One region of the Bacillus cereus group sp. MYBK79-1 genome, then DNA from elsewhere that is predicted to be linked to it. Evidence: predicted binding sites of a transcription regulator. Region 1 holds the regulator's gene; each other region holds the start of a gene.

Region 1 (7,761 bases):
TTATGTCTTTGGAGGAAAACAAAGAAGTTGGCTTTGTTATAGGGGGAACATCGGTGAATCATATTATATATTTTATGAAGAAACTATACTCTTCGGCGGGAAACATACTGTATGTGAATTTATTTGGTATGGTTTTAATAAGTTTACTTGAAGGGATAGGTATTATTTTATTAATTCCTATGATAAGTATGACTGGAATAATTAATATAGGCGAGGAGACTACTTTTATCGCACCTGTCTCTAGGTTTTTGCAGGATTTTCCTAAAACAGCAAGTCTAATTTCTATTTTAGGTATATATATACTAATAGTGTTAGGTCAAAATTTACTACAAAGAAATATAACGCTAAGGGATGCGAGAACACAACAAGCTTTTGTGCGAAAATTAAGAATGGAAACATATAGTATGATTTTAAAAGCAAAGTGGAGTTTTTTTTTAGAGAAAAGGAAAACAAATCTAATAACTATATTAACTACAGAATTAGCTCGTGTAAGTTATGGGGTTAATTTAATTTTACAATTGTTAGCTGCTATTCTGTTTACATTTATACAGGTGGGGATTGCGTTTTTACTATCTCCCCAAATAACTATATTTGTTTTGGTCTTTGGCTTATTATTCTTGGTAGCTTCTCGTGTTTTTATAAAAAAAGCACGAATACTAGGCGGTAAGACCTCAGAATTGGCAAAAGACTATCTTTCTGGTATAACAGATCATTTTAATGGAATTAAAGATATAAAGAGTAATACTTTGGAAGTATCACGTTTAGACTGGTTACAATCTTTAACAAAAAAGATGAGTAATGAGCAAATGGAGTATATGAGAATAAGATCGAACTCTCAATTGTTTTATAAAGTTTCAATGGCTATATTAATTGCATTTTTTTTATTATTATCAGTAAGTATGTTTCAAGCGCAACCGGCCCAATTACTATTAATCGTACTCATCTTTTCGAGACTATGGCCGCGCTTTATGACGATTCAGTCAAATTTAGAACAGCTTGCTGCAAGCATTCCTGCTTTTAAGTCATTATGGGAATTACAAGGGGAATGTATTGAAGCGATTGAAATACAGGATATACACCAGCAAAAAAATATAAAGCCGATTTGTATAGAACAGGGTATTGAATGTAAAGATATTTATTTTCGGTATAATAGGAAGGAGCATTTGTATGCACTTCAAAATATTAATGTGCAAATACCAATCAATAGTATGACGGCTATTGTGGGGCATTCGGGAGCCGGGAAGAGTACATTAATCGATGTTTTAATGGGATTGATTCAACCAGAGAAAGGTCAAGTATTAATAGATGGAACTCCTCTTACAAGTGAAAATTTACTGTCATTGAGACGGGCTATTAGTTATGTGCCACAAGATCATTTTTTATTTAATGCAAGCATAAGAGAAAATTTATTGATGATTGAGCCGAATGTGAGTGAAGAACAAATTTGGACTGCATTAGATTTTGCGGCGGCAGCTGAATTTGTACGAATACTGCCAAAAGGGCTTGATACTCTCATTGGAGATCGTGGAGTAAGACTTTCAGGTGGTGAACGTCAACGACTTGTACTAGCTCGAGCTATTTTAAGACAACCGTCCATTTTAGTATTAGATGAAGCTACGAGTGCATTAGATGCTGAAAATGAGGTGAAGATCCAATCAGCAATAGAAAGATTGAAAGGAAAGATGACTATTGTTGTTATTGCGCATCGGTTATCTACGATCCGCAATGCAGATCAAGTTATTGTTTTAGGAAAAGGTGAAATTGTTCAAAAAGGTGAATTTAATCAATTGGCTAAAGAGAGAAAAGGTGTATTTCGAAATTTATTAGGGTCACAAATGGAAGTTGGTTCTTAGAGGGGAAAGAGTGAATGGATTTTTGTATTCATACAGTTCGAATCGAATAAAAGCCTGAGTGATGGCCGGTTATAACAGGACATTATTCAGGCTTTTATTTGTACGTTTTCTACATTTAGGGGGTAAATATAAATGAGTACCTTGCAATGAATAATACTAAGTGGTATATTATGGATATAACAGGTACCGTGTATTGAATAGTACTGGAATGAGAAAGGGGGATTGGCCTTGAACGTTCAGTTTAAAAAAGGCGTGTTAGAACTGTGTGTTTTAGCACTTGTGAAACGTAAGGATTGTTACGGTTATGAACTTGTTCAGCAAATCTCAAATAAATTTTTAATATCGGAAGGGTCAGTGTATCCTTTATTACGTCGTTTAACGAAAGAAGGATATTTTCAAACGTATTTGAAAGAATCTACGGAGGGGCCGCCTCGTAAATATTATCAACTAACGGAGCAAGGGGAAACGCAACTGAATTTGTTAGTAACAGAGTGGCGTGATTTTGCAAAAGGCGTACAAGAAATTATTGAAGGGGTGGAATGGGATGAGTAAAGAACAGTTTCTTAAAGAATTATCAAGTCATCTTAGAAAGTTACCGGAAGAAGAGAGGAAAGATATTTTATTTGATTATGAAGAGCATTTTCAGTTTGGGAAAGAAGAAGGAAAAACTGAATCGGAAATAATAAAGGGTCTTGGCTCGCCGAAAGTAATTGCGAAAGATTTACTTGCTTTGTATCGCTTTGATGAAATGAAAAAGGACCCATCTACTTCGAATATAACAAGGGCTGTTATGGCAGCGGTTGGACTTAGTTTGTTTAATTTCATTATTGTATTGGGCCCGTTAGTTGCAATTATCGCTTTTATATTTTCTTTTTGGGTCGGTGGGATTGCTAGTGTAGTGACACCATTTTTCGTTATTGCAAAAGTATTTATGGGTACTTTTATATGGTTGGATGTATTCGTTAGTATAACGTTTGTTGGAGTAGGTTTGTTGTTATGTATTATCGCTTATTATAGTACGAAGTGGTTTAAAAAGTTATGCGTACGTTATGTAATATGGAACTTCAAAATGATAAAAGGGGAGTAGATGATGAAAAAAATATTGTTAGTAGCAATCGCTTGTATCATTATTGGAGTAATTGGGATTTCACAAACATATGAAAAAGCAGTGCAAACTGCAGAAGAAGGAAATAAAGAAGATGTAATTAAAAATGAAATACTAAAAAATATAGAAGTTAAGTTAGATGCTGGGGATATTGTTGTCCAAAAATCTCCCGATTCTTCTTTTTATGTAAAGCAATCAGGAGATGTACGTAAACAAGAAATCCGTATTGCTGAAGATGGTGACACATTAAAAATTATTGGGGAAAGAGAAAAAGGTGCTTCATTTGATTTTTCTTTTTACAATTTCAAGTTTCAAACGTCTGCAGTGACTATATTTGTACCAGAACGTTCTTACCAGGAGATAAAAATAAATTCATCAGCTGGACAAATAGAAATAAGTGATGTGAAAAGTGATCGTGTAAGTGTTGGGACACTTGCTGGAGAAGTAGATTTGAAGCATGTCACAGCTAAGAGTGTGGAGGGGTCTACAAAAGCTGGTGAGGTGAATTTAAAAAAGGTAATAGGGAAAGTAACAGCGAAAACGGCTAGCGGGGATGTATATGTTGTGGATCATGATCCTAAGTATGATGTAGAGGCAAGTTCAACTGCTGGGGATGTAGATATTACTTTATTAGAAAAACCACAAGATGCAGTAATAACTGGGCAAAGCGCTGCTGGCGACGTAATGATTTTTAATGAAGAAAATAAAAATATAACTATTGGAAATGGTAGTAAAAAGATTAGCGGTAAAACAGCTGCTGGCGATGTGACGATTGAAACTCGTTCGTAAGTAATAGAATGTATGAAAATCTATCAAAATACAAAAAAGAAGATAATTACCGTATATAAATAAGGTAATTATCTTCTTTTATTATTTTTAATGTAAATCACGATATACGCCAATTACTTTGCCGATAACTGACACTTGTTTTAAAATGATAGGCTCTAATGAAGAGTTTTCCGGTTGTAGACGGAAATGGTCTTTTTCCTTATAGAAACGTTTAACAGTTGCTTCGTTATCTTCTGTTAAAGCGACTACAATTTCACCATTATATGCAGACTGTTGTTGGCGAACAACAACTAAATCTCCATCGAAAATACCAGCTTCAATCATACTATCTCCAGAAATACGTAACATAAACACTTGGTCTGCTCCAGCAACAATGCTAGCTGGAAGTGGGAAGTGATCTTCTACACTTTCAACTGCTGTAATCGGTAATCCAGCAGTAACTTTTCCGACAATTGGAACTTGAATAACAGATTGTGTTTCTGTATCCATTCGGTTGTCACCTAAAATTTCAATTGCTCGTGGTTTTGTTGGATCGCGTCGAATATATCCTTTTTCTTCTAGTCGTGATAAATGTCCGTGCACTGTAGAACTAGAAGCGAGGCCGACTGCTTGACCGATTTCGCGTACGGAAGGTGGATATCCTTTTTCTTGTACTTTTAGCTTAATAAAGTCGAGAATGTCTTGCTGGCGTTTCGTTAACTTTTCCATGTTTTCTAACACCTCGTTTTCTTTCATTTTTCTTATTAATAAGTATAACATGCGAAAAAACATTCTACAAACATAAGTTCGAACGAAAGGCGAATTTATGATACACTATAAGGAAAATATAGTGAGAAAGAAGGGTTCAAAATGAATGCAATTATTTATGCACGTGTGAGCACAACAAAAGAAGAACAGGAAACATCATTATTGCGTCAAAAAGATGAATTATTGCATTTAGCTGAGCGCTATCAAATGAATGTTGCAAAGGTGATTGAGGAGCAGGCTAGCGGTTATACAATTGAACGTGATGGCATATTAGAAGTGCTAGATACAATTCGCGATGAACAAATTGATGTACTTCTCATACAAGATGAAACGCGCCTTGGTAGAGGGAATGCGAAAATTGCATTAATGCACTGTTTACATAAAGAGGGAATAAAAGTATATACGCATACGCATAATGGAGAATTAGAACTCTCTGACTCTGATTCGATGGTGCTAGATATAATTGGGATTGTTGAAGAGTATCAAAGAAAGATCCACAATTTGAAAATTAAACGTGGCATGCAAAGAGCGGTAGAGAAAGGATTTCGTCCGGAGAATAATTTGAAAAATCGTCATTTAAGTATAGGGCGTGAGAAAAAAGAAGTGCCAATTGAGGAAATTGTACGTTTACGCCGGAATGAATTAACTTTTGAAGAAATTGCAGCGACGCTTCGCGGCTTTGGGCATAACGTTTCAAAAGCGACGGTACATCGTAGATATGTAGAGTATACAAAGCAATTGCTTGATAAAGAGGACTAACTATTGTATGATAATAATCAGTTTTGAGTAAAAGGGGGATTCGAGATGCAAAGTCACGAACTCATTGAACGCATTAACTTCTTAGCGAAAAAAGCAAAAGCTGAAGGCTTAACTGAAGAAGAACAACGTGAGCGCCAATCGCTACGTGAACAATATTTAAAAGGATTTCGTCAAAATATGTTAAACGAACTTAAAGGAATTAAAGTTGTTAACGAAGAAGGTACTGATGTTACACCGGCGAAATTAAAAGCTTTAAAAAAGCAAGATAATGCAAAATTAAACTAAAAGATGGGCAAAGCCCATCTTTTTTATTTATTATATACGTTATTTAATAACTTTCCAGTTGTTATTGACTGTTGCTTCTATCTTTTTGTGTTTCAAAATATAATTAGCAATCAGTTCAGACATATCTGTTGGTATGTCTTTTATTACGGGCTTATTTTGGAACATAAAGAAGTTTCCTCCGCCGCTAGCGCGATAATTATTCATAACGACTTCATATTCTTCATCCATATTAAGAGGAATACCTTTGCATTGTAAAGATTCTACTCTCTCGCCAATAGGTTTGGAAATGTTTAATACGTACGAAATCCCTTCCCACATATCGTAATTATAGTGTTGCGGCTTTGGTTCTATGAAGGTAGGGTTTACGATAATATCTCCATCTGCATTTAATGTGAAATAAGAAGCAGAGAGTTCAAGGGCATCTTTTATATCTGCTCCAGTTATTCTAATTACTTGTAATGTATTTGGATAAATATAATTAGAAACGATGTCACGCATTGTTACATGATCAGGGAAACCTGGAGATGTATTATGAAATAAGCTTGTACAAGAAATAGAAACATTAGCTATATCCATCTGTATGTTATTTATAAATTCAATAAAAGGATGGTCTTGCAAACGAGTTTGCATAGCGTCTGAAATTTGCATGTCTCCATAGATTAGTCCAATAGGTTGATCGAGCCAATTTTGTGTTTTCTCTTCATAATCGGCAACTAAGGAAAAGATATGTTGGTCCGCCGCAATTCCTTGCACAGGCAATAATTGTGAATAACTCTCTTTTTTTATCCATTTTTTTTCTGTTTTTTTGAATGTTACTGTTATTTTTCCAATGGAGTGTCCATTGCATCCAGTTTGTAAAATTGTTACACCATTTATTACGGTGTGAGCGATTTCCCGGTGTTGGTGGCCTGTTAGTAAAATATCTATTCCTTCAATTTCATGACACATTGCATATCCTTGGTTTTCACCTGTTAAAACTTCAGTCGGTACCCCGGTTTGTAGATCGCGTTCAAATCCTCCGTGATACGCTACGACTAATAAATCTGGTTTCTCGTGTTCGTGAATGTAAGAAACCCACTTTTTTGTTGTTTCTAATGCATCTTCAAATTGTAAATCTTGAATGTGATGAGGTTGTTCCCAATTAGGAATGTAATGTGTTGTCACCCCTAAAATAGCAATTTTTATATTTGATTCAATATGTTTTATTATATATGGTTTCCCGAAATAAGGTTCTTTGCTGTTTTTATCTAAAATATTTGCTGATAGATACGGGAAGTTCGCAGTAGAAATAGCATTGTTTAATACGCCCATTCCATAATTAAATTCATGATTCCCAATCACTGCGGCATCATAACGTAAATAGTTCGCTAATAAGGACATTGGATTTTTCTTATCTTTTTCATATGTAGCGTAATGATAAGTGAAGGGTGTTCCTTGTATGAAGTCACCATTATCAATTAAAAGGACGTTTCTATTTTGGGAACGTTCTTTTTTTATAAGAGTAGAAATTTTAGCTAAACCAATTTCAGCTTCGGAGTTATCTTGGTAGTGAATTGGATAAACAGTACCATGTATATCACTTGTTAATAAGATGTTTAAAGTTACAATTTGATTTTGATTCAATATCATTCACCTTTTCTATTGTTATCTACAAGTTAAGCATATCAAATATATGAAGGGAATTTTAATGAGAATGTATAGAATGTGTAAAGATTCTGTAAATAAGCAATTATTAATAAAAATGTGTGATATATTTCTTCATGTTTACGGAAGGAAATTTATAACAATAAAAATGGAGGCATTAATATGTTGAAAAAAGTTTTTGCAATGAGCACGACAGTTGTACTGGCGGCGGGATTATTAAGTGGCTGTGGAACGAAGGAATCAAGTGCAAGTAAAACTGAAGATACGAAAAAAGGTTATGTACCGAAGACTTTAAATGTTCAATTTGTTCCTTCTCAAAATGCAGATACGCTAGAGGCGAAGGCGAAACCATTGGAAAAGCTATTAAGTGATAAATTAAATATTCCGGTCAAAGTTAGTATTTCAACGAATTACAATACAATTGTAGAAGCGATGGCATCTAAGCAAGTAGATGTAGGCTTTTTACCCCCAACAGCGTATGTGTTAGCGCATGAGAAAAAGGCTGCAAACGTAATTTTACAAGCACAACGTTTTGGAGTAGATGATGAAACAGGAGCTCCTACAAAAGATTTAGTAGAC
Region 2 (7,761 bases), on a different contig from region 1:
ATTACTCCTTATGTGCGATAATCAAGAGCAAATCTCTAGACTTGAATCAATTTTAAATACGATGGATAACATAACGGTAACGAAATATCGTCCGCCAAAGCTAAGAGATAAGCTAGCGGTTAGACATGGTAGGTACATACAACGAGATGCAGATGATAAGAAGACATTTCGGTTTGTGCGTGATGAATTAGGGTTACTTGTAGACTTTATGGCTGAAATAATGAAAAAAGAAGGTCATAAACTAATCGGGATACGAGGAATGCCTCGTGTCGGAAAGACAGAATCCATTGTTGCCGCAAGTGTTTGTGCAAATAAAAGATGGTTATTTGTATCATCTACTCTTATTAAGCAAACGGTTCGTAGTCAATTGATTGAAGACGAGTATAGCGACGACAATATTTTCATCTTAGATGGAATCGTGTCAACAAAGCGTGCTAACGAAAGGCATTGGCAGCTCGTTCGTGAAATTATGAGATTGCCTGCAACGAAAGTTGTGGAACATCCTGATGTATTTGTGAGCCAGTCAGAATACACATTGGATGATTTTGATTATATTATCGAGTTACGTAACGATTATGATGAAGAAATTCAATATAATTTAGTAGATGAAATTGAGCAAGGTACGCAAAATAATTTCTCTATGTTTGACTTTTAAAGAAATATTGAGGTGTTAGTAGTGACAGAATTAGGACAAAAGCTGAAAGAAGCAAGAGGAACGAAAGGCTTGTCTATGGATCAGCTGCATGAGATTACAAAAATTCAAAAACGCCATTTAGTAGCGATTGAGGAAGGCAATTATGATGTATTGCCAGGAGCTTTTTATGCGCGTGCATTCATTAAACAATACGCAGATGCGGTTGGCTTAAATGGAGAGGAACTGCTTGTAGAATATCAGAGTACGATACCACAATCTGAAAAACGCGACGTTCCACAAGTATCAACAGGACAAAAAACACAAGAAACAATGCAAAAATCTTCATCATGGCCAATTGCAGATCATATGCCGAAAATTTTAGTTGCGTTGTTAGTAATCGCATTTGGAGTGGTAATTTGGTTTGTTTTCCAAGCGTTAACTGGAAAAGGTGATGAGAAAGTTCCGAATGCTCAAAGTGAGAAAATTGAAGTTAAAAAAGCGGAAAACTCTCCGTTAGATACGAAGAAAGAAGAAGTAAAAGCGGAAGAGCCGAAAAAAGAGGAACCAAAGAAAGAAGAGCCAAAGAAAGAAGAACAACCCGCACAACCAACTGGACAACAAGAAGTAAAAGTAGTTGGAACAACTGGTATAGTATCTACTTTGGAAATTCATAATAATAAAACATTAGAACTGGAAATATCGAGTAAAGGTGCGAGTTATGTAGATGTTAAAGATGATGCGGGGAACGAAATTCTAAACACTACAGTACAAGAGGGCCAAGTAGAAAAACATGATGTATCAACAGTAAAAGAAGTGCGACTTAATATTGGAAATGCAACGAATGTTGAAGTTAAACTGAATGGCCAAGTGGTCGCTTACCCATTGGATACAGAAAAAGAACTTCACCAAAGATTGGTGATAAAAAACCAAGGGATAGAGCAACCAGCACAATAACAGTCATCGCTTCGATGACTTTTTTCAATGAACAAATGTTTTTGATATGATGGAGGAATAGCTGTGAATTTACCAAATAAAATTACAATATCTAGAATCTTCTTAATTCCAATTTTTATGGTAATTATGTTAGCACCATTTGATTGGGGCTCATACACAATTGGTGATGTTGATTTACCAATTCAACATTTAGTTGGGGCACTTATCTTTATTATTGCTTCGGCTACAGATTGGATTGATGGATACTACGCAAGAAAGTATAATCTTGTAACGAATTTAGGAAAGTTCCTTGATCCGTTAGCTGATAAATTACTTGTTTCAGCAGCACTTATCACGTTAGTTGAGATGCAATACGTACCTGCTTGGATCGTTATTGTAATTATAAGCCGTGAGTTTGCAGTAACAGGTTTACGACTTGTACTTGCTGGAACAGGGGAAGTAGTGGCAGCAAATCAGTTAGGGAAAATTAAGACGTGGACACAAATTATTGCAATTGCAGCGTATTTATTACACGATGTACCTTTAAATTTAATCCATATCCCAGTTGCTGATATCTTTATATGGATTGCATTATTCTTTACTGTTATTTCAGGATGGGATTATTTCTGGAAAAATAGAGCTGCTTTTGTAAACTCAAAATAGAAGTTTATGGGGGAATTGGGATGAATGCTGAAATTATTGCGGTTGGAACTGAATTGTTACTTGGACAAATTGCAAATACAAATGCCCAGTTTTTATCTGAAAAGTTAGCATCAATTGGAATTAATGTGTACTACCATACTGTAGTTGGAGATAATAACAAGCGATTACAGCAGGCGATTGAAGTTGCGGAAGAACGTGCTGATATGCTTATTTTCACAGGTGGATTAGGCCCGACAAAAGATGATTTGACGAAAGAAACGATATCTTCTAGTTTGGGTGAAGAACTTGTGTATGATGAAAAGGCATTAGCATCGATAAGCGATTACTTTAAGCGTACAGGTCGCGAGTTCACAGAGAATAATAAAAAGCAGGCGCTCGTTTTGAATGGAGCAATTGTATTTGCAAATAATCACGGCATGGCGCCTGGTATGGGGTTAAATAAGAACGGGAAAGTTTATATTTTATTACCAGGACCACCGAAAGAGATGAAGCCGATGTATATAAGTTATGTAGAGCCTTTTTTACGTAACTTTACAAAAGGAGAAAACATTTATTCTCGTGTGCTTCGCTTTTTCGGGATTGGGGAATCTCAATTAGAAGTGAAAGTTCAAGATTTAATTGATGGACAAACGAACCCGACAATCGCCCCCCTTGCGAATGATGGAGAAGTGACACTACGTTTAACTGCTAAACATCAAAATGCTGATGAAGCGGCGAAACTCATTCAGTATACAGAAGATTTGATTTTAGAAAGAGTAGGAGAATTTTTCTACGGGTATGATCAAGAGTTTCTGCATGATAAGGCGATAGAGTTATTGAAGAAAAAAGGATTAACTTTAGCGTGTGCAGAAAGTTTAACCGGTGGTCTCTTCGGCAATCAAGTGACAGAAAGTGCTGGTGTGTCTTCAGTATTTAAAGGCGGTGTCATTTGTTATCATAATGATGTGAAGCAACATGTTTTACATGTACCTGTGGAAGTGTTGTCTACTGATGGTGCAGTTAGTAAAGAATGTGCTCGTTATCTTGCTGAAAATGTTAAGGGCTTATTAAACGCGGATATCGGAATTAGTTTCACTGGGGTAGCAGGACCGGATGCTTCAGAACATAAAGAGCCGGGAACAGTATTCGTTGGATTGGCGATTAAGGATGAACCAACTGTAGTCTTTCCTCTTCATTTAAGTGGAAGTCGTCAACAAATTAGGGAACGTTCGGTGAAATGTGGATTTTATCATTTGTATAAAAAGCTAGAAGAGATATAAGTCTCTTCTAGCTTTTTTTAATACTTAAATACAGTTTTGTTTAATGGAAAATAAAAAAATCGAATAAATGTTCGATTTTTGTTGGCAAATTGAATTGAAAATAGGTATAATAAGATTAGCAATTCAGTTAAGGAGGAATTTTGAATGAGTGATCGTCAAGCAGCGTTAGATATGGCGTTAAAACAAATAGAGAAGCAATTCGGTAAAGGTTCAATTATGAAATTAGGAGAACAAGCGGAGCGTAGAGTTTCTACAATTTCAAGTGGTTCTTTAGCACTTGATGTGGCACTAGGGGTAGGCGGATACCCACGTGGCCGTATTATCGAAATTTATGGACCAGAAAGTTCAGGTAAAACTACAGTTTCATTACACGCAATCGCTGAAGTACAGCGTCAAGGTGGACAAGCAGCGTTTATTGATGCGGAGCATGCAATGGATCCTGTATATGCACAAAAATTAGGCGTTAACATAGATGAATTACTATTATCACAACCTGATACAGGGGAGCAAGGACTAGAAATCGCAGAAGCACTTGTGAGAAGTGGCGCGGTTGATATTATCGTAATTGACTCTGTAGCAGCTCTTGTACCGAAAGCTGAGATCGAAGGAGACATGGGTGACTCACACGTAGGTTTACAAGCTCGTTTAATGTCTCAAGCACTTCGTAAGCTTTCAGGTGCAATCAATAAATCAAAAACAATCGCAATCTTTATTAACCAAATTCGTGAAAAAGTTGGGGTTATGTTCGGGAACCCAGAAACAACTCCAGGTGGTCGTGCGTTGAAATTCTATTCAACAGTTCGTCTTGAAGTACGTCGTGCGGAGCAATTAAAGCAAGGTAACGACATCGTTGGTAATAAAACGAAAGTAAAAGTAGTTAAGAATAAAGTAGCACCACCATTCCGTGTTGCTGAAGTTGATATTATGTACGGAGAAGGTATTTCAAGAGAAGGTGAAATCTTAGATATGGCTTCTGAACTTGATATCGTTCAAAAGAGTGGTGCTTGGTACTCTTATAATGAAGAGCGTTTAGGACAAGGTCGTGAAAATTCGAAGCAATTCTTAAAAGAGAATACGGATTTAAGAGAGGAAATTGCCTTCTTTGTTCGTGATCATCACGGAATTGGTGAAGACTCTGGTGTGGAAGACACGGAAGATTCAAATCTTCAAGATTAAAAAATAAAAGACACGGTCCCGTGTCTTTTATTTTTAATTAGTATGAAAGTGTTGTATATCGTTGGAGAGAAAATATTTAATCTGCATAAAAGGCTATGTATAAAGAGGAATATATGCATGTTTTATATGAATAAACTGGAATTTACTAAGGTTTTCCAGGATAATATGCTGTCTGCTTTTTAAATTCATATATGAATTAGGGCTGAAGGTAAAGAAAGTAAAAGTAGACAACGCTTGACAATGAAAATTGCGATAGATACAATGAGAATGTATATTTTTTCTTATATACGAAACACTCTTCTCAAGAAGAGAAGTAATATTCGGAGTAAGACTTAAATCTTGCCGAAATAATAATATGACATTTTAATTGTGAAATGAAGAAAGTCCCTTAAAAAAAGTGGGACGACGGTCTTTGCTGTATGTTGGTATTCAATGTACATGCCGACAGTCTTTTTTCATTCATAGCAAGGGGAGGTGAAATCATGAGTAGTACAGTTTGGATACTCATCTCCATTTTGCTTGCAACAGTCGGTGCAGTTGTTGGCTTTTTTGTTCGAAAGTCTATTGCTGAAGCGAAGATTAATGGTGCAGCTAATGAAGCGAAACGTATTCTAGACGAAGCGAATCGTGAGGCTGAAGCACTTAAGAAAGAAGCGCTTTTAGAAGCAAAGGATGAAATTCATACACTTCGTACAGAAGCTGAATTAGAAATTCGTGACCGTAGAAGCGAATTACAAAAACAAGAAAATCGTTTAATGCAAAAAGAAGAGAACCTTGATCGTAAAGACGAAACGCTCGATAAACGCGAGCTGCAGTTAGAAAAGAAAGAGGATTCTCTTGTAGCGAAACAACAACAGATTGAAGAGTTGGAAAGCAAAGTGGGAGAGTTAGTTCAAAAGCAACAAACAGAATTAGAGCGCATTTCCAATCTGACACGCGAACAAGCGAAAGCAATTATTCTTGGTAAAGTAGAAAGTGAAGTTTCTCATGAAATTGCCGTAATGGTAAAAGAAAGCGAAGTTCGTGCGAAAGAAGAAGCGGATAAGAAAGCAAAAGAGATTTTATCTCTTGCAATGCAAAGATGTGCAGCTGATCATGTTGCTGAAACAACCGTTTCGGTTGTAAATCTTCCAAATGACGAGATGAAGGGACGTATTATCGGACGTGAAGGTCGAAATATTCGTACGTTAGAAACGTTAACAGGTATTGACCTAATTATCGATGATACACCAGAAGCGGTTATCCTTTCTGGATTTGACCCAATTCGTCGTGAAACAGCTCGTATCGCTCTTGATAAACTAGTACAGGACGGACGTATTCACCCAGCGCGTATTGAAGAGATGGTCGAAAAATCAAGACGTGAAGTGGACGAGTATATTCGCGAAGTCGGAGAGCAAACAACGTTTGAAGTGGGTGTTCACGGATTACATCCAGATTTAATTAAGATTTTAGGTCGTTTAAAATACCGTACAAGTTACGGCCAAAACGTCTTAAAACACTCTATGGAAGTTGCATATTTAACTGGACTTATGGCAGCGGAGCTTGGTGAGGATGAAAAACTAGCAAGACGTGCTGGTCTATTACATGATATCGGTAAAGCGATTGATCATGAAGTAGAAGGTAGCCACGTTGAAATTGGTGTCGAACTCGCAACGAAGTATAAAGAGCATCCTGTAGTTATAAACAGTATTGCATCTCACCATGGGGACACAGAACCAACTTCTATCATTGCAGTTTTAGTTGCAGCAGCAGATGCATTATCAGCTGCAAGACCTGGAGCTCGTAGTGAAACACTTGAGAACTATATTCGTCGTCTTGAAAAGTTAGAAGAGATTTCAGAGTCTTATGAAGGTGTAGAAAAATCTTTCGCAATTCAAGCAGGACGAGAAGTTCGTATTCTGGTAAAACCTGATACAATTGATGATTTAGAAGCTCATCGTTTAGCTCGTGATATTCGAAAACGTATTGAAAATGAACTGGATTACCCAGGACATATTAAAGTAACTGTTATTCGTGAAACACGTGCAGTGGAATACGCAAAATAAAGTGGTGAAACACCACTTTATTTTTTTGTGTTGGAATTGGTTAAAATAAAGGAAATTAGTATACAAGTGAAACAAACTTATAATAAAGATATTGTAAGGAAATCACTTGAAGCTATAGTAATAAAAAATGTAGTACATAGGAAGGGTAAGACATATGAGAATATTATTTGTTGGGGATGTAGTAGGATCTCCGGGTAGAGGTATGATTCAACAATACGTACCGGCATTAAAGAAGAAATATACACCTACAGTAACCATTATTAATGGAGAAAATGCAGCAGGTGGACGTGGAATTACAGAAAAAATATATCGAAACTTTTTAGAATGCGGGGCACAAGCGGTTACACTTGGAAACCACGCTTGGGATAACCGTGAAGTGTTTGAATTTATTGATGACGCAAAATATCTTGCAAGACCAGCTAACTTCCCAGAAGGAACTCCAGGAAAAGGACTTATCTTTGTGAACTGTAATGGAACAGAAGTTGCAGTTATTAACTTACAAGGACGTACATTCCTTCCTCCGATTGATTGCCCGTTCCGTAAAGTGGATGAATTAATTAACATTGCAAAAAAACGTACGAATATTATCTTTATTGATTTTCATGCGGAAACTACAAGTGAAAAACAAGCGTTAGGTTGGTATGTAGATGGTCGTGCTACAGCGGTAGTGGGTACACATACACATGTTCCTACAGCAGATAATCGTATTTTACCAAGGGGAACCGCATATATCACAGATGTTGGTATGACAGGGCCTTACGATGGGATTTTAGGTATGGATCGAGAAGCAGTGTTGAAGAAATTTTTAACAAACTTACCAGTACGATTTGAAGTGACAAGTGGTAGAACACAATTAAGTGCAGTGCTAGTTGATGTGGATCCTAATACAGGAAAAGCTAAGAAAATTCAGCGTATCTTAATTAATGATGATCAGCCGTTTTTTGAGTAATCCTTGGATAAAATTTAGATAAGTCATTATTTTTTAATTTTTTAGAAAAATTACAGAAATTTAGCAGGAATACGCGTCATTCCTCGTGAATATAAGTTAAAG
Region 3 (7,761 bases), on a different contig from region 1:
TATCCATAAATGTGAAAGCCCCTTGGAATTTATCATTTGGATAATTAATAATATTTTCATTTAAAATCTTATCCGCAAATTCCTGTGCTTTCGGGTCTAATGTTGTATAGATCTCTAAACCATCTGACCCAATATTAACATCTGGTATTTCCTTTTCTACTTCTTTCACTACTGCATCCATAAATGCAGTATGTGGCATTGCTTGAAGTTCCGTTGCTGTCTTAAGTCCATCTGTTACTTTAACTTTCGAAGCTTCTTCCATTTCTGCCTTCGTAATATAACCATGTCGATTCATTAATTTTAATACAACATCTCTTCTTTCTGTTGCTCTTTGAATATTGTCCGTTTTCGTTGGATCATAGTTATTCGGTGCTTTCGGTAAACCTGCAAGCATCGCAACTTCTGGTAATGTTAACTCTTTTAATTCTTTACCGTAGTAGTTTTGTGCTGCTGTTGCGATACCATATGAACGGTTTCCTAAATTAATTTTATTTAAATACATTTCTAAAATTTCATGTTTAGAATATTGTTGTTCTAGCTTATACGCTAAATATATTTCCTGAACTTTACGTTTTGATGTTTTTTCCATCGATAAGAAGTAGTTTTTAATAACCTGCTGCGTTATTGTACTTCCACCTTGAGAACCGTAATCTCCTTTAAGACTCACCAAAACTGCACGGGCAGTACCTTTAAAGTCTACTCCGCTATGCTCATAAAAACGTGCATCTTCTGTTGCTAAAAATGCATTTTCTACTAATTTAGGAATTTGATCATACGTAACATTCGTCCGTTTCTCTTTCCCATATTCATATACCAAATCGCCATTTTTATCATAAATTTTTGAGGATAACGGATTAACAAGTTTTGCTTTCTCAAGTTTAGGTGCGTCCTTAATCATTACGAAGAAGGTAGCAACCCCCGCCACTAAACCAACAATACCAAGTAATAAACAAGTAATTAAAAACTTACGAAAGAATGAAGTTTTCCCTTTTGGTTTTTGTGTTTTAGAAGCTGGCTGTTTTTTCTTTTTAACTTGTCGTCGCTCCTCTCGAGAACGATAATTTTCTGACATGTTACTTTCTCCTGCCTTTCAATTCTCCCGTTGATTTACTTAAAAATATTGAGGTCACTTTCTAAACTGAATTTAATTAAGAAAGTATATTGACCTGGAGCATTCAATATTTTCCTAATTCACAGATTATAAATTTTAGAATACTTCTTATACAAACTATTTCACTTCTATTTTTCCTAATAATGCTGCCCCTTTAAGCATAGGATGTAAAAAGTGAATTTTTCATACCTCGTATAAATAATATACCTTTTTTTCAAATGGTCAATATTTTCTTATTTATAAATCAAAGGTGAAATAAAAATAGCACAACGATATGTACTTCGTGTGAACTTCCTTATAATTACGTATAACGAACATTTAATATATTGCATATAAGTATAATACCTCTTTAATTATATGGATTTCAACACCACAACCCCAACATCTACAAGAAATATTAAAAAATGAAAAGTGAGGAGTTGCGTAATGATGGAGCTATCTCCCGTGATTTCAAAAAATATAGTTGCTGTTGGCTATAATCCTTTTTCTATGATTTTACGCATTCAATTAAAGAATGGAATGTATGATTTCTTTAACGTACCTGAAAACATTTACACCGGTTTATTAAGCGCACAATCTAAAACTAATTATCACAATACTTATATTAAAAATTCTTACCGCTATACTAAAATTTAAACTTAAACAGAATGAAAAAAAGAAAGGAGGTAGTCCCCCCTTTCTTTTTACAATCATTTCACGACTTAGCTATCTTCTATCCCTATTATTCATTTGATCATATGCTTGAATTTGTTTTTTTAATCTCCGGTCTGCTTTTTTATCATGTACAACTAATATCGCATGTATAACGCCTGGAACCCAAAAAATTAATGTTAATATGAAGTTAATGATTGCTTGAAATGGTTTTCCACAAATTAATACGGCTACAGGTGGTAGTAGAATTGCCAATAAATACATCATCTCTTAAAAACCCCTTGTTTTGTATTTTTTTATCTCTCTTCTTTTCATACGCTAACAAAACCAATTATTTTTATATTTCATACATTCCAATTAAGCATGAAAAACTTTTCTACTCTTATATATTCTATTCAAATGCCTAAAAACCTACTACTTCAATCTTACCACGTATGTAAAATTGAAATTCCCCTTCCTTTATCAAATGTGTATTTTCATATTTTTATTTTTTCTAAACTTTCTTCTTTTTCTATTATAGTTAATCCAATCGCAGAAATAGCAGTTCCTATCGCTTGTATCCAAACACCAATGAGTGCTATTATCTTCTCATTCTTTTTATCAATCATACTGTTTCCCTTTTCTTTTCCATTCTTCGATACATTAATAATACCTTGATACGCTTGAAGTCCAGCACCTAAACTTTGCAAAGAATTACCTAGTATTATAATTCTCTGTATTGCTTTCATCTGAAGCAAAGCTGCTTCTACTCCTAAAAAAGCACCGATCGATTGTAAACTGTTCCCGACAATTATGAGATAATCATTCTCTTTCAATTGTTCATTTATATTAAAATATGTTCCTATTACATTTGATATATTCCCTAATGCTAATAACTCAATGCCCATTTTATCGAGCATTTCACTTTTATTTTCCAAACACATATTTTGGTTTTCTCTTTCAGCTTCATCTTCGGTATCATTACTCGATATAATTTGTAATATATACCCGAGGGCTTGTAATGAGCTTCCTACAATTACAAGATCTGATTCAACTTTCTTTTCTCCAATAAACCCTCTTGTCGTCCCAATAGCCGCCGTAAGATTTCCTCCTACTTGAAACCATGCTCCCGTCACTTTTAAACCGCTTGGATTCATTCTTATCACCTATTTAGAAATTTTCTACTGCTTTCGAAATACATAAATGGCATCCTCTTTCTCATATTTATTTTCCACATGTAATTTTGTGCATTCTATAATGTGTTAAAAATACAAAAAAAGCACCTTTAAGGTACTTTTTTATACAAAGTGTGTATCACCGAAAATATGCTAATTCAATACATATTTACATACATTCTGGGCATGTCAATGAAGCTCCATTTTTATCTATTGTTATACTCAATATATATTGAATCGCATTATGTGACCACATTTCAGGTGTGGGTGATTCATTTACATACTGTGGTGCACATGAATACAGCATTGGGGTCCTGATACTTCCGCCCGGATCTAAAGCAACAACAGCCATACCATAAGGCAATTCAAGTGCCATAGATTTCGTGATACCTTCAATTGCAAACTTTGAGGCACAATATGGCGCCAGCTCAGCTTCCCCTTCTCGGCCCCAACTAGAACTCATATTAATAATCATTCCTTCTTTCCTAGCTACCATCGCTGGGACAAATGCCCGAATTACATTTACTACACCATTTACGTTTACATTCATTATCTTTTCGAATTCTTGAGCGGTTACTTTCCACAGTGGTGCATTTTCATTAACAATCGACGCATTATTTATTAACAAATCTGGTGCTCTATTTCTATGAAGTATATAATTTGCCCAACTACTTACTTGCTGAGAGTCTGAAACATCAATTATTTGAAAATCATGTATATTACCGTAATATTTTTTCAATTCTTCAATTTTTTCTTTTGAACGTCCACATCCATATATATTCCATCCCAATTCATGAAATCGATCAACCATTGCACGTCCTAATCCTTGCGTCACTCCTGTAATCATTACAATTTTTCCAATTTCGTTTCGCTTCATGTACCTCTCCTCCTTTACAACATTTTACACCCTTCCTATTCGTTCAGCCATTTACTAAAGTATCAACTCATTTCATACTTTAGAAGGAGTTTTTATGTAAACAAAAAGAGTAACCATAACAGTTACTCTTGCTTATATCTCAAAAAATCATTATTTATTTCGTTATTGTTCTTATATTTCAGTTTCTCTCTCCCGCATTTCTCACACCGATACATATAAGCTACACCTAGATTACCTACTTTTATTTAAATTCTCAATCTCATTTTGCAACTTTTTAAATTGCTCAAAATGCATAGTGATAGATTGACTGTTACCATAATCAACACTATGCTTCACAAATAAAACACCTGTGTCATGAAAAATTGCTTCCAGTTCTTTTCTAATGGATACTTTCATTATATGCGCTGTTTTAATAGCCGATAAAATTGCAATTTCATTAAACTTTAATTTTATTTCATTTGGACAAAATGCTTCTTCAACCAAAATAACTTCATTGCTATAAATAAGCGCAACAAGATTACTTGATTTTGCATCTGTTAAATCTACTTTTTTTATAACATTATTCATTACATTTTGCCTCCTTTGATTTCGTATATATTAATTATACAATTGTTATTTTTAATTACTCAACCTTACATTAATTTTAACATACTTTTATTGCGGTATTAAGCTACACTTCAAACATTTTACTATTCCACAATTTTTGTTACATGAACCATTTGGACTATAAGACCATATAGTATTGTTAACAAATGATTGTAAAGCGGGTGAAAACTATGCCCTCAGTTGTAGGGAATTTAGTTGTACAAAATAGTAACGGTTCATTTAACTTAGGTGATTTCTACAACGTTTCTCCGAAAGAAAATACGAAGGCTTATAATGGATCTGGTGCTTCAAACGTTGGTTTTGTTGTTAATACTTTTAATGGCGTGAGCGCGACTAATACGTTTGATTCTGACCTTGCAGATCAAAACCAAGTGGGTACAGCCTAGTCCTATTTTTTTCATCGTTCTGTTTAAGAATTTTAAATTTGTCTATACTATAATCAGGCTGTTACACAGCTATTGTTGATTTTTGGAGTACCCTATCTTTTTCTCCCTTTCCCTGGGGCTTAGCAGCTAGTATGGAGCTAGCTGCTTTTTCGTTTCATTATATATATCCCTCATCTAACATAACGTAAAGGAAGCTAAAATTTAAATTTCAGCTTCCTTTACGTTATTTCAATAATATCCGCAGTATTAAATACATATGTTTTATAAAAAGCGTCAGTACATATTACAATGCACTTTAGTGGGTTTATATGTACAACTGTCATATAGCTTGTTAGTATGTATCCATCTTCAAAATATGTCACTAATATTTCTTTCTCAGACAATAACGACGTTAATAATTTTTCTGAAATTTTCTCTTTCGCTTCGTTTGTTAAAAGCGTTTTTTGTACTTTAAACTTCTCTCCAATAACCTTTCGCATACTTAACAACTGTTCCGACATTACTGTAAATGGAACCCATTCTCTTTCTTCTTTTTGCACCTTTATATTATTCATTTCTTAATCTCCTTAATCATTTATCCATTTTATTTCATACATATTGTTCTTCGATTATTCTTTCATAATTTCTTGGCTCATATTTATGCCACATTAACAGACAGTAAAGCTCATACCTCAATATTCGCTACAGGCGAGAAAAGTAAATTGAAAATCAACTGTCCGTAAATAATGTTTCACATTCTTTCTAAATCTTATATTATACATACCACAAGAACATTCGTTCTAATTATACACGAACCTACGTTCTTTTGAGAAGAGATATATTTATATTTTTATAATTTAAATCATTTATTTTTTCTTCATCAAATGAGCTTTTCACTTCTTATTTAATAGGACGTTCACAAATCAACTAAAAAAGCGACTTCATACAAAGTGAAGTCGCTTTTTCTAATAACGTATATTTCTATATTTATTTTTCTATTCTGACAAGAGTTCTTTCCGGAATACAAATTTCATCTACATTGAAATGATTTATTTTTAATTTTAACTCTCCCGCTCGTTCTTTATCTTCATCACCAACCCAACAACTGAATAATTCAAAATAGTCCCCATCATTTAAATAGCTTTCCATAATCGAGCATAAAGCTAATAGCTTTTTTTTAGCTTCTTTCTTCTCCCTTGCACTTTGACACTCAACGAGCTCAATGCCCCAACTCGTTGAAACTTCATACGTGTAACTTGTTTGAAATTGAAACTCTTGTACAATTTCACGCATACTTTCATCTGAAAAGCACGATCCAAAAACAATTACATCATTAGAATCTGGATCTGTTAACGGAATTTCTACATTGCAACCTATATAACTTGCTAAACTCATTTTTACTCCTCCAATATTCTTATAAAAAACAATTTATATGAACATTTATCTACTCAAATATAAAATTCCTGCCTAAACTAAAAAGTTTTAATTTTCAAGTTTATTAACCATCCATAAACGAAAGCATATATTATAAAGAACGAACTCACAAAATTTCTATGAAAAGAGAGCAATTTAAATACTCTCTTTTCATACATACTGTATAAAACTACTCAAAAATAATTGGCCCTTATTATTCAATAAATTTTGGTTGTACTATTATATGTAACTCTCTCTCTGTTACTGCTTTTTTCGGATTACGAAAATACTCTAATTCGTATTTTAATACTTCATACTCAACCATCCCGATCTTAATCCCTTTCGTTTCATATAAAATCGCTAATAAGTTACTTATATCTTCATCATACGATTCAAAAATTTTCCCTCCGCCTTCTCTTTGGAAGATTACTTTCACATGTTCTCCTCCTACGTAATATATTTATCTATTCAATAATCCATGTAAAAATGTTCATTCTTCCTCTGAAAATTCCATACTAAAAAGAACATCCATTTTATTAGAATGCTCTACTTTCCCCTTCATATAACATCAATATTATTGTATGTTTCATTCTGCAAATTATGTTTATTAACACCAATAAAGTAAAACTTAATTCAATTCAAGTTTTGTTCATTTCCGGCTAATAATTAGCCCACGCAAATCATACTGCTTACAAATAGTGAAATACAATTAATAAATTAACTTTATATTTAATGAAATTAAATAAATAAAACATTATAATATCAATATTCTATGAAGTAATGATTAATCACCTTTATAAGAATTACATAAATTTCCATTGTAATTCTTAATATTTAAATGTAATATTGTATTGTCTTACTATCTATTTATAACTCACACACTAATTAGAAAAGGGAACCTATAAAGGTTCCCTTTTCTAATTACAGTCATTATTTCTTTTCTAGAAATTCAAATGTATTTTTAAATTCTTTATTATTCACCTTAATATCAGCATCTTTCAATAAATCATTGACTACTTGTTGTTTCCATTTACCTGTTGTATCTTGTAGTCTTTGCTGTTCTAAATCTTTACGAATTTGATCTTTTACTTCATCAAATGGCTTCAATTCTTTTTTATCTGTCACTTTAATAATATGATAACCGTAAGTTGTCTTTACCGGATCACTTACTTGTCCTGCATCTAATTTATATGCAGCTTCCTCAAATTCTTTCACCGTTTGCCCTGGAGCAAAACCAGTTATTTCTCCGCCTTGTTCTTTTGAACCAGTATCCTCTGAATATTGCTTCGCTAAAGCCGCAAAGTCTTCACCGTTACTTACTTTTTCTTTCACTTCTTTAGCAGTCTTTTCATCTTTCACTAAAATGTGACTTACCTTCATCTCTGGTTTATAGTTATCTTTTACATCTTTTTCTGTAACAGTCGCTTTAATTGCTTTCTCAAATGCGATTTCTGGCTTCATTTTTTCTTTTAATTCATCTTCATTTTTCAATCCAACTTGCTCTAAAGTCGATTTGAAGTTGTCACCCATTTTATCTTTTGCTTCTTCTACTTGTTTTTTTGCTTCCTCATCTGAAACTTTATA

The links. Region 1 encodes LexA, which represses DNA repair genes until DNA is damaged. Its sites were predicted from a motif close to CGAACATATGTTCG; they were not measured.
Positions count from the first base shown of each region.
Region 2: a site for LexA is predicted at 3,550-3,563, ahead of recA (recombinase RecA). Genes of this name have one in related genera too.
Region 3: a site for LexA is predicted at 5,576-5,589, ahead of ACTFOB_RS02835 (YolD-like family protein). Genes of this name have one in related genera too.

Region 1 covers NZ_JBQAEO010000004.1:287,314-295,074, reverse strand. Annotated here, with positions in the region: gene ACTFOB_RS10220 (nucleotidyltransferase domain-containing protein) at 1-42, shown strand, start outside; gene ACTFOB_RS10215 (ABC transporter ATP-binding protein) at 54-1,853, shown strand; gene ACTFOB_RS10210 (PadR family transcriptional regulator) at 2,082-2,405, shown strand; gene ACTFOB_RS10205 (DUF1700 domain-containing protein) at 2,398-2,940, shown strand; gene ACTFOB_RS10200 (DUF4097 family beta strand repeat-containing protein) at 2,941-3,747, shown strand; gene lexA (transcriptional repressor LexA) at 3,835-4,455, opposite strand; gene ACTFOB_RS10190 (YneB family resolvase-like protein) at 4,597-5,253, shown strand; gene ACTFOB_RS10185 (DUF896 domain-containing protein) at 5,299-5,538, shown strand; gene ACTFOB_RS10180 (bifunctional metallophosphatase/5'-nucleotidase) at 5,578-7,161, opposite strand; gene ACTFOB_RS10175 (phosphate/phosphite/phosphonate ABC transporter substrate-binding protein) at 7,345-7,761, shown strand, end outside.
Region 2 covers NZ_JBQAEO010000005.1:261,887-269,647, forward strand. Annotated here, with positions in the region: gene ACTFOB_RS11715 (DUF3388 domain-containing protein) at 1-655, shown strand, start outside; gene ACTFOB_RS11720 (helix-turn-helix domain-containing protein) at 677-1,588, shown strand; gene pgsA (CDP-diacylglycerol--glycerol-3-phosphate 3-phosphatidyltransferase) at 1,652-2,230, shown strand; gene cinA (competence/damage-inducible protein CinA) at 2,251-3,489, shown strand; gene recA (recombinase RecA) at 3,634-4,665, shown strand; gene rny (ribonuclease Y) at 5,148-6,710, shown strand; gene ACTFOB_RS11745 (TIGR00282 family metallophosphoesterase) at 6,865-7,659, shown strand.
Region 3 covers NZ_JBQAEO010000001.1:548,889-556,649, forward strand. Annotated here, with positions in the region: gene ACTFOB_RS02800 (PBP1A family penicillin-binding protein) at 1-1,072, opposite strand, end outside; gene ACTFOB_RS02805 (KTSC domain-containing protein) at 1,538-1,747, shown strand; gene ACTFOB_RS02810 (YqaE/Pmp3 family membrane protein) at 1,817-2,029, opposite strand; gene ACTFOB_RS02815 (DUF6944 family repetitive protein) at 2,239-2,898, opposite strand; gene ACTFOB_RS02820 (SDR family oxidoreductase) at 3,086-3,793, opposite strand; gene ACTFOB_RS02825 (hypothetical protein) at 4,025-4,360, opposite strand; gene gerPF (spore germination protein GerPF) at 4,570-4,785, shown strand; gene ACTFOB_RS02835 (YolD-like family protein) at 5,004-5,339, opposite strand; gene ACTFOB_RS02840 (hypothetical protein) at 5,752-6,159, opposite strand; gene ACTFOB_RS02845 (hypothetical protein) at 6,392-6,613, opposite strand; gene ACTFOB_RS02850 (peptidylprolyl isomerase PrsA) at 7,108-7,761, opposite strand, start outside.